2 regions of the Afipia sp. GW822-FHT04G07 genome follow, and region 2 is predicted to be linked to the other one. Evidence: predicted binding sites of a transcription regulator. Region 2 holds the regulator's gene; the other holds the start of a gene.
The links. The regulator LexA, encoded in region 2, represses DNA repair genes until DNA is damaged. The targets are predictions, from matches to a motif close to TGTTCNNNNTGTGTTCNG.
Positions count from the first base shown of each region.

Region 1: a site for LexA is predicted at 2,408-2,425, ahead of AC1RKJ_RS16730 (ribonuclease T2 family protein). Genes of this name have one in related genera too.

Region 1 covers NZ_JBXAMP010000001.1:3,408,987-3,412,840, reverse strand. Annotated here, with positions in the region: gene AC1RKJ_RS16745 (outer membrane protein) at 1-70, shown strand, start outside; gene AC1RKJ_RS16740 (cold-shock protein) at 174-389, opposite strand; gene AC1RKJ_RS16735 (23S rRNA (adenine(2030)-N(6))-methyltransferase RlmJ) at 675-1,535, opposite strand; gene AC1RKJ_RS16730 (ribonuclease T2 family protein) at 1,578-2,234, opposite strand; gene AC1RKJ_RS16725 (hypothetical protein) at 2,489-2,959, opposite strand; gene AC1RKJ_RS16720 (hypothetical protein) at 3,148-3,441, shown strand; gene AC1RKJ_RS16715 (hypothetical protein) at 3,493-3,699, opposite strand; gene AC1RKJ_RS16710 (thioesterase family protein) at 3,811-3,854, opposite strand, start outside.
Region 2 covers NZ_JBXAMP010000001.1:215,244-219,097, forward strand. Annotated here, with positions in the region: gene AC1RKJ_RS01040 (ComEC/Rec2 family competence protein) at 1-1,283, shown strand, start outside; gene lexA (transcriptional repressor LexA) at 1,294-2,007, opposite strand; gene AC1RKJ_RS01050 (molybdopterin molybdotransferase MoeA) at 2,174-3,382, opposite strand; gene moaC (cyclic pyranopterin monophosphate synthase MoaC) at 3,559-3,854, opposite strand, start outside.

The DNA.
Region 1 (3,854 bases), 3.2 Mb from region 2:
CCTGATGACCGGCTTGCCGCACGGCTATCAGTTCAGCACGGTTCGGCTGGGCGTCAATTATCGCTTCTGATCGAAGCCGACGCCTTTTCACAATCCATCGATCCCGGGCCTCGCGCCCGGGATTTTGTTTTTTGCACGACACAATCTGCGGCGGATATGCCGCCGCGTTTTGCTCAGGACGAAATCACGAGATCGACCGCCTTCGGTCCTTTGCCCTTCTTGTCAGGTTCGACTTCGAAGGTGATGTGCTGTCCTTCGGTCAGATCCTTCAGTCCCGCGCGCTCGACCGCGGTGATGTGCACGAACACATCGCGCCCGCCGTCATCCGGCTTGATAAAACCGTAACCGCGCTCTGCATTGAAGAACTTGACCGTACCCGTCATGGCCATCGGGAACCCCTCCCCGCATTGCTCCGCCGAAGCGCTAACGCGCATCAGCCTGGCCGGCATTCACTGCCGGAAAGCATTGGCCTTGGGAGCGGACCGGAAAAACCGGAGCAGCGCTCGGGGCCTCGTCATTCCGCCGCGACCATTCGCGGACGCGGGACGTAAAGCCAGCCTCACACCGCTGAGCATAATACGGTTCCCGGCAAATTGACTACGCCGATTTGAGTTTTCCGCCGGCACGCCTCAATTTCGGGCAACCCAACAGCGGCGCGCTCATACCGCAGTGCGTCAAGCCCTGACGGCTTCGATCCGGAAGCGGGCCGCCCCGCCCTGACCGAGCGGCTTTTCAAGCTCGCGCAGGATGGCCTTCAACTCCGCCGCCAAAGTCCAGGGCGGATTGACGATCAGCAGCCCCGCGGAGACAAGGCCTGCGTCCGGCGTCTGCGGCGCGACGCTGAATTCCACGCGCAGGCATTTGGCTTCACCGCCGCCGGCGTTCGCGACAGTGGCCACATGATCCGCGAGCGTGTCGGTGGCGCGGCGTTCTTTCACCGGATACCAGAGCATGTAGATGCCGGTCGGCCATTTGGCGTGAGCCGCCGCGAAGCCTTCCGCGAGCCGTGGAAATTCATCGCGCTTCTCGAACGGTGGATCGATCAGCACCAGTCCGCGCCGCTCCTTCGGCGGCACGAAAGCGGGAAGCGCCGTCCAGCCGTCGAGATCGACCACGCGGGCCTGTTCATCGCGGCGAAGCGCTGCGATCAGTTGCTTGCGCGCGCCGGGCTCCAGTTCGCACGCGACCAGACTGTCCTGCGGCCGCAGCAGCGCACGCGCGACCAGCGGCGATCCCGGATAGGTCGTGAGATCGCGCTGCGGATTGAACGCGCGCACGATGTCGAGATAGGGCGACACCAGCGCCATCACGGATTCGGACAACCGCGCCTGCATCAGCCGCGCGATGCCGGTGCGCCATTCGCCACCGCGCTCGGCTTCGCTGCTCGTGAGATCGTACAGCCCCGCGCCGGCATGGGTGTCGATCACGCGAAACGCGGCGGGCTTTTCATGGAGATAGGTGAGGATGCGCGCCAGCACGATGTGCTTGATGACATCGGCAAAGTTTCCGGCGTGAAACGCGTGACGGTAGTTCATGCCGCGACAGTTACGACATCGCGCAGCAAAAGTAACCTGCGCTTATCCCCCGCGCATCGGCGGCATGACGACCTTGTCGCGGCGGCAGGCGCGGCGGTCGATTTCCTCGCAGGCGCGGAACTGCAGATCCTTGCTCATGCAGATGCGCACCTCACTGAGGCGCTTGCTGTCGCAGGTCACGGCGATGGCCGAGCTGGACAGGCCGGGATTCGCCTTGATGAAGGCATCCTCGATCTCCGCGGGAGCCACGCTCTTCGGGTTGGCCAGTTCAAGATATTCGGCCGGAATCTTCACGGCCGCACGCGCCTTGCGGATGGTTTCGAAATAACCGCGCGCGCCGAGACCCGAACACGTGCCGTGCTTGTCCCATTCGTTGTAAATCAGCCCCGGCGCCGGCATCAGGTCCAGCATCGAGGTCATGATGTTGCGTGCGAGGCGCGGCGCGGGCCGCTGGCAATAATTCGGAAAGCCGCGATCGTATTGCGGCCACAGCCCGTGCACGACGAAAGAAAACGGCCGGCCGGCGCATTGGGTCTGGATGCCGCGGCTGGAGTTGCCGCGCTCGCTCGCAGCCTCACAGAACGATGGAGACCACGACAGTGACAGGACGTAGAAGTCGAATTCGCCGGGTGCGTTCTGGCGGTGGTCCTGCGCCGAGGCGGTCCCGGCCATGACGGCGAGGCCGATCAGCGCAAACATGAACCGGCGGGATAAGCGGCCAAAAGAAAAGCTGGCCCTGTCGAAAAAAGTCAGACCAAAAGAAGCTCTCTCAAACGAAACCATGGCGACGCCCCCGCACTCTCGAACATTTTCCGGACCGGCGACGCCGGAGCAATCAACTTCACACGATGCTTCAAGCCTATTCACGGCCCGAGAACATTTCAAGAACAAAATCGCCTCGTCCACCGTGGCGGGCGAGGCGTTGTCATCTCAAGAAAGGCTGCGTGCGAAGCTCAGGGCTTCGCTGCCTTGCAGGACGGATTGTAGGCCCAGTTGCGGTCGAGGCCGACCACGCACCATTCAACGCCGGAATTGAAACCGGCAAAGCCGCCGTCCTCGATGATCGAGTAGTGCACCTGACGCGCGCGGCCGTCGTTCAGCATGGCGCTGGCGGTGCAGAAGCGGCGTGGAATGCTGTCGTTCGCCCAGGCCCGGAAGGCCACCTCATGAACATTGGCATAGCCAGTGATCTCGAGGGCGGAATTCCAGAACTTGCTCTCTTTTTCGGCGAACTGGGAGGAAATGGCGGCGAGCGCCTCACCGCATTCGCCCATCTGTCCGTCGTAGCGCGGGCCGGACAGCCAGATGCCGCGCTCCAGCGCGTTGGCAGCCTCGGCCGCCGGGCTCAGGACCATGAGGCCAGCCACGGCGGCAAACGCCACGGCAAGAATCGTTTTTCGCAATGTCGGGAAAAGGTCGCGCATGAAAGCGGTCCACCGGAATCCGGGATGATATTGCGACGGAAGGTGCCGCGAAGCCGTCAGCCGGTCAAGTGCAGCGCGGCAACACTCGGCGGCCAACCCCCGCCAAAGCCACCGGCGTTCTTTCCATGACAGGCCGGGCGCTTTATGGTGCGTTTGCGATGACAATCAGGATTCTCTTGGAGAACACGATGCGGACCACGGGATTGGCGATTTTGGCTGCGGCGTGCGCGCTGGCTGTGTCCGCTCCGGCCGGGGCAACATGGGTCCCGCCGTTCAAGGGCAACGACACCGGCGGCATCATCGCCTATTCGCTCTACAAAGAAGGCGCGGACATCAAGGCCATGGCCGCCAGCCACTGCGCCGGCTACGGCAAGGGCGTGAAGCTGACCGGCGTGGACGCGCAATACGGCGGGTACATTTCCTTCGCCTGCGTCTGGGTCCATCCGGGCCATCTCGATCGCCCGCTGCGCGTCGGCTACTGACGCCCGTCAGGACTGCGCCGGACGCTCGGACCGGCGCTTAGCTTGCGATCCTCACTTCGCGATCTTCCAGGGATCGTACTTCTCTTTCGAATCCGGAACGTTCTTCATCGCGGCCTTGGCATCGGCCTCTTCCTTGGCCATGCGCTTCTGCCGGTCGACGTCCTTGGGATCCGCGGCGGCGCCCTGCTGTTTGCCCATTTGCGCATGGGCCTGCACCGACAGCAGAACGAGAGCCACGGCAAGCACAACAAACCTCATGGGATATCTCCATTCGAAGGCGAGGACGCCAGGATGGTACGCCATTCCGCGTTCCTTCACAGGCCCGGACCATCCGGAATCTGTCAAAAAATATGAGCGGCGAGCCTGACGTCAGGTCGCGCCGAGCCGACGCTCGAACGCCGCGATGTTGATAA
Region 2 (3,854 bases):
TCCCGATCAAGAAATGGTCGGCGGCGGCGGCCTTCGTCGCGGCGTTGTTCTATCTGCTGTTGTCGGGCGCGGAGGTTGCGACGCAACGATCGTTCTTCATGACGGCGGTGGTGCTGATCGCGGTGATGGTGGACCGCCGCGCCATCACGTTCCGCACGCTTGCGGTGGCGGCGATGATCGTGCTGCTGATCGCACCGGAGGCGCTGGTGCATCCGAGTTTCCAGATGTCGTTCGCGGCGACGCTCGGACTCGTGGCGCTGGTCCAACTCGGGATGCCGAACCTGTTCGCGTCGCCGGACAATACGCAGGTGGCGCGCGCCGCGTTGTGGGGCGGCCGCGAGATCACGATGCTGGCGCTGGCGTCGCTGGTCGCGGGATTTGCGACGATGCCTTACGCGGCATTTCACTTTCATCGCGTGACGCCCTACGGGGTGCTGGCCAATCTCGCGGCGATGCCGGTTGTCTCGGTGCTGGTGATGCCGGCCGGATTGTTGGGGCTGCTCGCCATGCCGTTCGGCTTCGACGGCGTGTTCTGGCGGCTGATGGATGTCGGCATCGGCTGGATGATGGCGGTGGCGCAATGGGTCGCGGCATTGCCGGGCGCCATCGGGCGGCTTGCGGCGTTCGGGACCGGGCCATTGGCGGTAATGAGCGCGGGCATCATCGTGCTCGGTCTGTTGCGGACGCCGCTGCGCTGGGTAGGAGCGGGGCTGATCGTGCTCGCAACGGCGTGGGCGCTGACAACACCGCAGCCGGATATTCTCGTGGCTGGCGATGGGCACACCGTCGGGGTACGCGGCAAGGATGGCAGGCTGCGCCTGATGCGCACCGGCAAGGATGCTTTCCTGTCGCGCGAATGGCTCGCCGCCGATGCCGATACCCGCACGGCGGCCGATCCGTCGCTGGTAGATGGTGTGTCCTGCGACAATGCGGGATGCGTGGTGCAGGCGGAAGGCGGCGCCACCGTCGCTCTCACGCTGAAACCTGGAGCTTTCGCGGACGACTGTGCGCGCGCCGCCGTGATCGTGACGTTGCGGCAACCACCGGCCGGTTGCGCGGCCACGGTGCTGGATCAGGACACGCTGCGCAGGCGCGGGACGCTCGCCTTGCGCAAGACCGCCGAAGGCTATGCCGTCACAGCCATCAGGCCGCGCGGCGTCGATCGCCCTTGGTCTGCGGCAGTTGCGGAGGATGAGCCACAGGCTCCAGCGTCTCGGCCGAATGTCCCGGCGCGCTCCGTCGATGCGACGCCCGCCGAAAGCGACCTCCAGCCGGACGATTAATTCTCGAGGCTCAATACTTCCGGAGCAGACCGATCAGCTTGCCCTGAATGCGCACGCGGTTGGGCGGCAGGATCCGGACTTCATAGGCCGAGTTGGCAGGCTCAAGCGCAATGGATGCGCCGCGTCGCCGGAAACGCTTCAGTGTGGCTTCTTCCTCGTCGATCAGCGCGACCACGATGTCGCCAGTGTCGGCGCTGTCGTTGCGCTGGATCAGCACGGTGTCGCCGTCGAGAATACCGGCTTCCATCATGGAATCGCCGCGCACTTCGAGGGCGTAGTGTTCGCCCGACCCGAGCATGTCGGGCGGCAGGCTGATGGTGTGGCTGCGGGTCTGGAGCGCCTCGATGGGCGTACCGGCCGCGATCCGTCCCATGACCGGCACGGAAACCGGGAAGTTCGTATCGTCCTCGTGGCCGGCGGAGCCGCTGCTGCGGACCTTGCCGAGGTTGCCCTCGATGACACTGGGGGTGAAGCCGCGACGGCCGTTGCCGCCGGCACCCGAATTCCCAAGCTCCGGCAGTTTGATGACTTCAATCGCGCGGGCACGGTTGGCGAGCCTGCGGATGAAGCCGCGTTCCTCAAGAGCCGTGATCAGCCGGTGGATGCCGGACTTGGAGCGCAAGTCCAGCGCGTCCTTCATTTCGTCGAACGAGGGCGGAACACCAGCTTCCTTCAGCCGCTCGTTGATAAAGCGCAGAAGCTCGTATTGTTTGCGTGTCAGCATCTATCTGGTCCCCGATCGCCTTTGCTCCGATGCCGCGCCTCTCTGGATACGGGCCGTTGGACGGCCAATCAGGAGTTGCGAGTCACTCGAAACAAATCATGAACGAACACTATCTGTTCCATATGTGTTCCGCAACCCCTTAATTTCACGTCAACGACGGGGAGCTTTAGTTGGGAAGCCGGAGGATCGTGCAGGGCGAGCCGGCAGGGGCCGCTGGTGCGAAGGGTGGGCGGACGATGAGCGCATCCGCCGCCGCCAGATTGCCCACCAGAGAACTGTCCTGAGGGCCTACCGAGGTTGCGACGGGCACGCCGTCGCCGCCGGTTGTAACCCTTGCCCGCAGATGATCCTGCCGCTTGTCGTTGGCTGGCAGCTCGCGCCCCAGCACGGCCCGCTCCAGGACATGATCGACCTGGGTTCGTCCCGACAGCGCGCGGATGAGCGGCACCAGAAACAGGAAGGCGCAGACATAGGATGACACCGGGTTGCCGGGCAGGCCGAGCACGCGCATCGGCCCGAGGCGTCCGTGCATCATCGGCTTTCCGGGCCGCAGCGCGATTTTCCAGAAAGCCATGTCGACGCCTTCGGCTTTCAGCGCAGTCTGAACGAGATCATGGTCGCCGACGGAAGCGCCGCCGGTGGTCACAAGAACATCGACGCCGAGATCGCGCGCACGCCGGATGGCGTCGGTTGTCGACTCGAGTGTATCGCGCGCGATGCCGAGATCGATGGGGTCCGCGCCTTCGTTGCGCGCGAGCGCGATCAGCGCGAACACGTTGCTGTGGACGATCTGGCCCGGCGCGGGCTTTGTGCCCGGCACGACCAGTTCATCCCCGGTCGCGAGGATCGCGACTCTTGGGCGACGATGCACCGGCAGTTGCGGATGATTCATGCTCGCGGCCAGCGCAAGCGCACGATCGGTCAGGAGCGATCCTCGCCGCAGCCCTGTTTCGCCTTCGCGGAAATCGATGCCCGCCGGCCGGATGTTTTTTCCCGCCGCGATGGCCTCGTTCACGATCACGGTGTCGCCGTCGCGCGCGGTGTCTTCCTGAATGATCACGGCGTCGGTCCCGGCCGGGATCACGCCGCCGGTGAAAATGCGCGCGGCTTGTTCCGCGCCGACGGTCGCATTGAACGGGCGGCCGGCGGCGACTTCGCCAATGACTTTCAGGCGTGCGCCCGAAACAGCATCGGCGGCGCGAACCGCATATCCGTCCATCGCCGACATGTCGGCCGGCGGCTGGGTGCGCAATGCTGCGATGTCACGGGACAGCGTGCGATGAAACGCGTCGTTCAGCGCGGCCATTTCTTCGGGAAGCGCGGCTGCGTCCTTGAGGACGGCGGCATAGGCTTCGGCGACCGGCATCAGCGCCATGGGACGCTCCTTACGAGTGGAGTGGATTTGACATTCGCTTCCACCCCGCAGCGAGTACGCAAAGCGAATGTCAAATCCGAAACTCCACTCGAAGTCTATATTTGCTAGTGGTCCTTTGGTTTTAACATTCGCATAAAGGCCTGCTGAAACGGGGTGCGAATGTTAAAACCGGACCACTAGTAGTCGGCGAGATAATGGCCGGACTTGCCGCCCTTTTTCTCGACGAGGCGAACGCCTTCGACATGAATGCCGCGCTCGACGGCCTTCACCATGTCGTAGATCGTGAGACACGCCACCGACACGGCGGTCAGCGCTTCCATCTCCACGCCGGTGGGGCCCTTGACCTTCACCGTCGCGCGCACGCGGCAGCCGGGCAGCTTGGTGTCGGGCGTGATGTCGATAGTGACTTTCGAGAGCGCCAGCGGATGACAGAGCGGAATGAGATCGGAGGTGCGCTTCGCCGCCATGATTC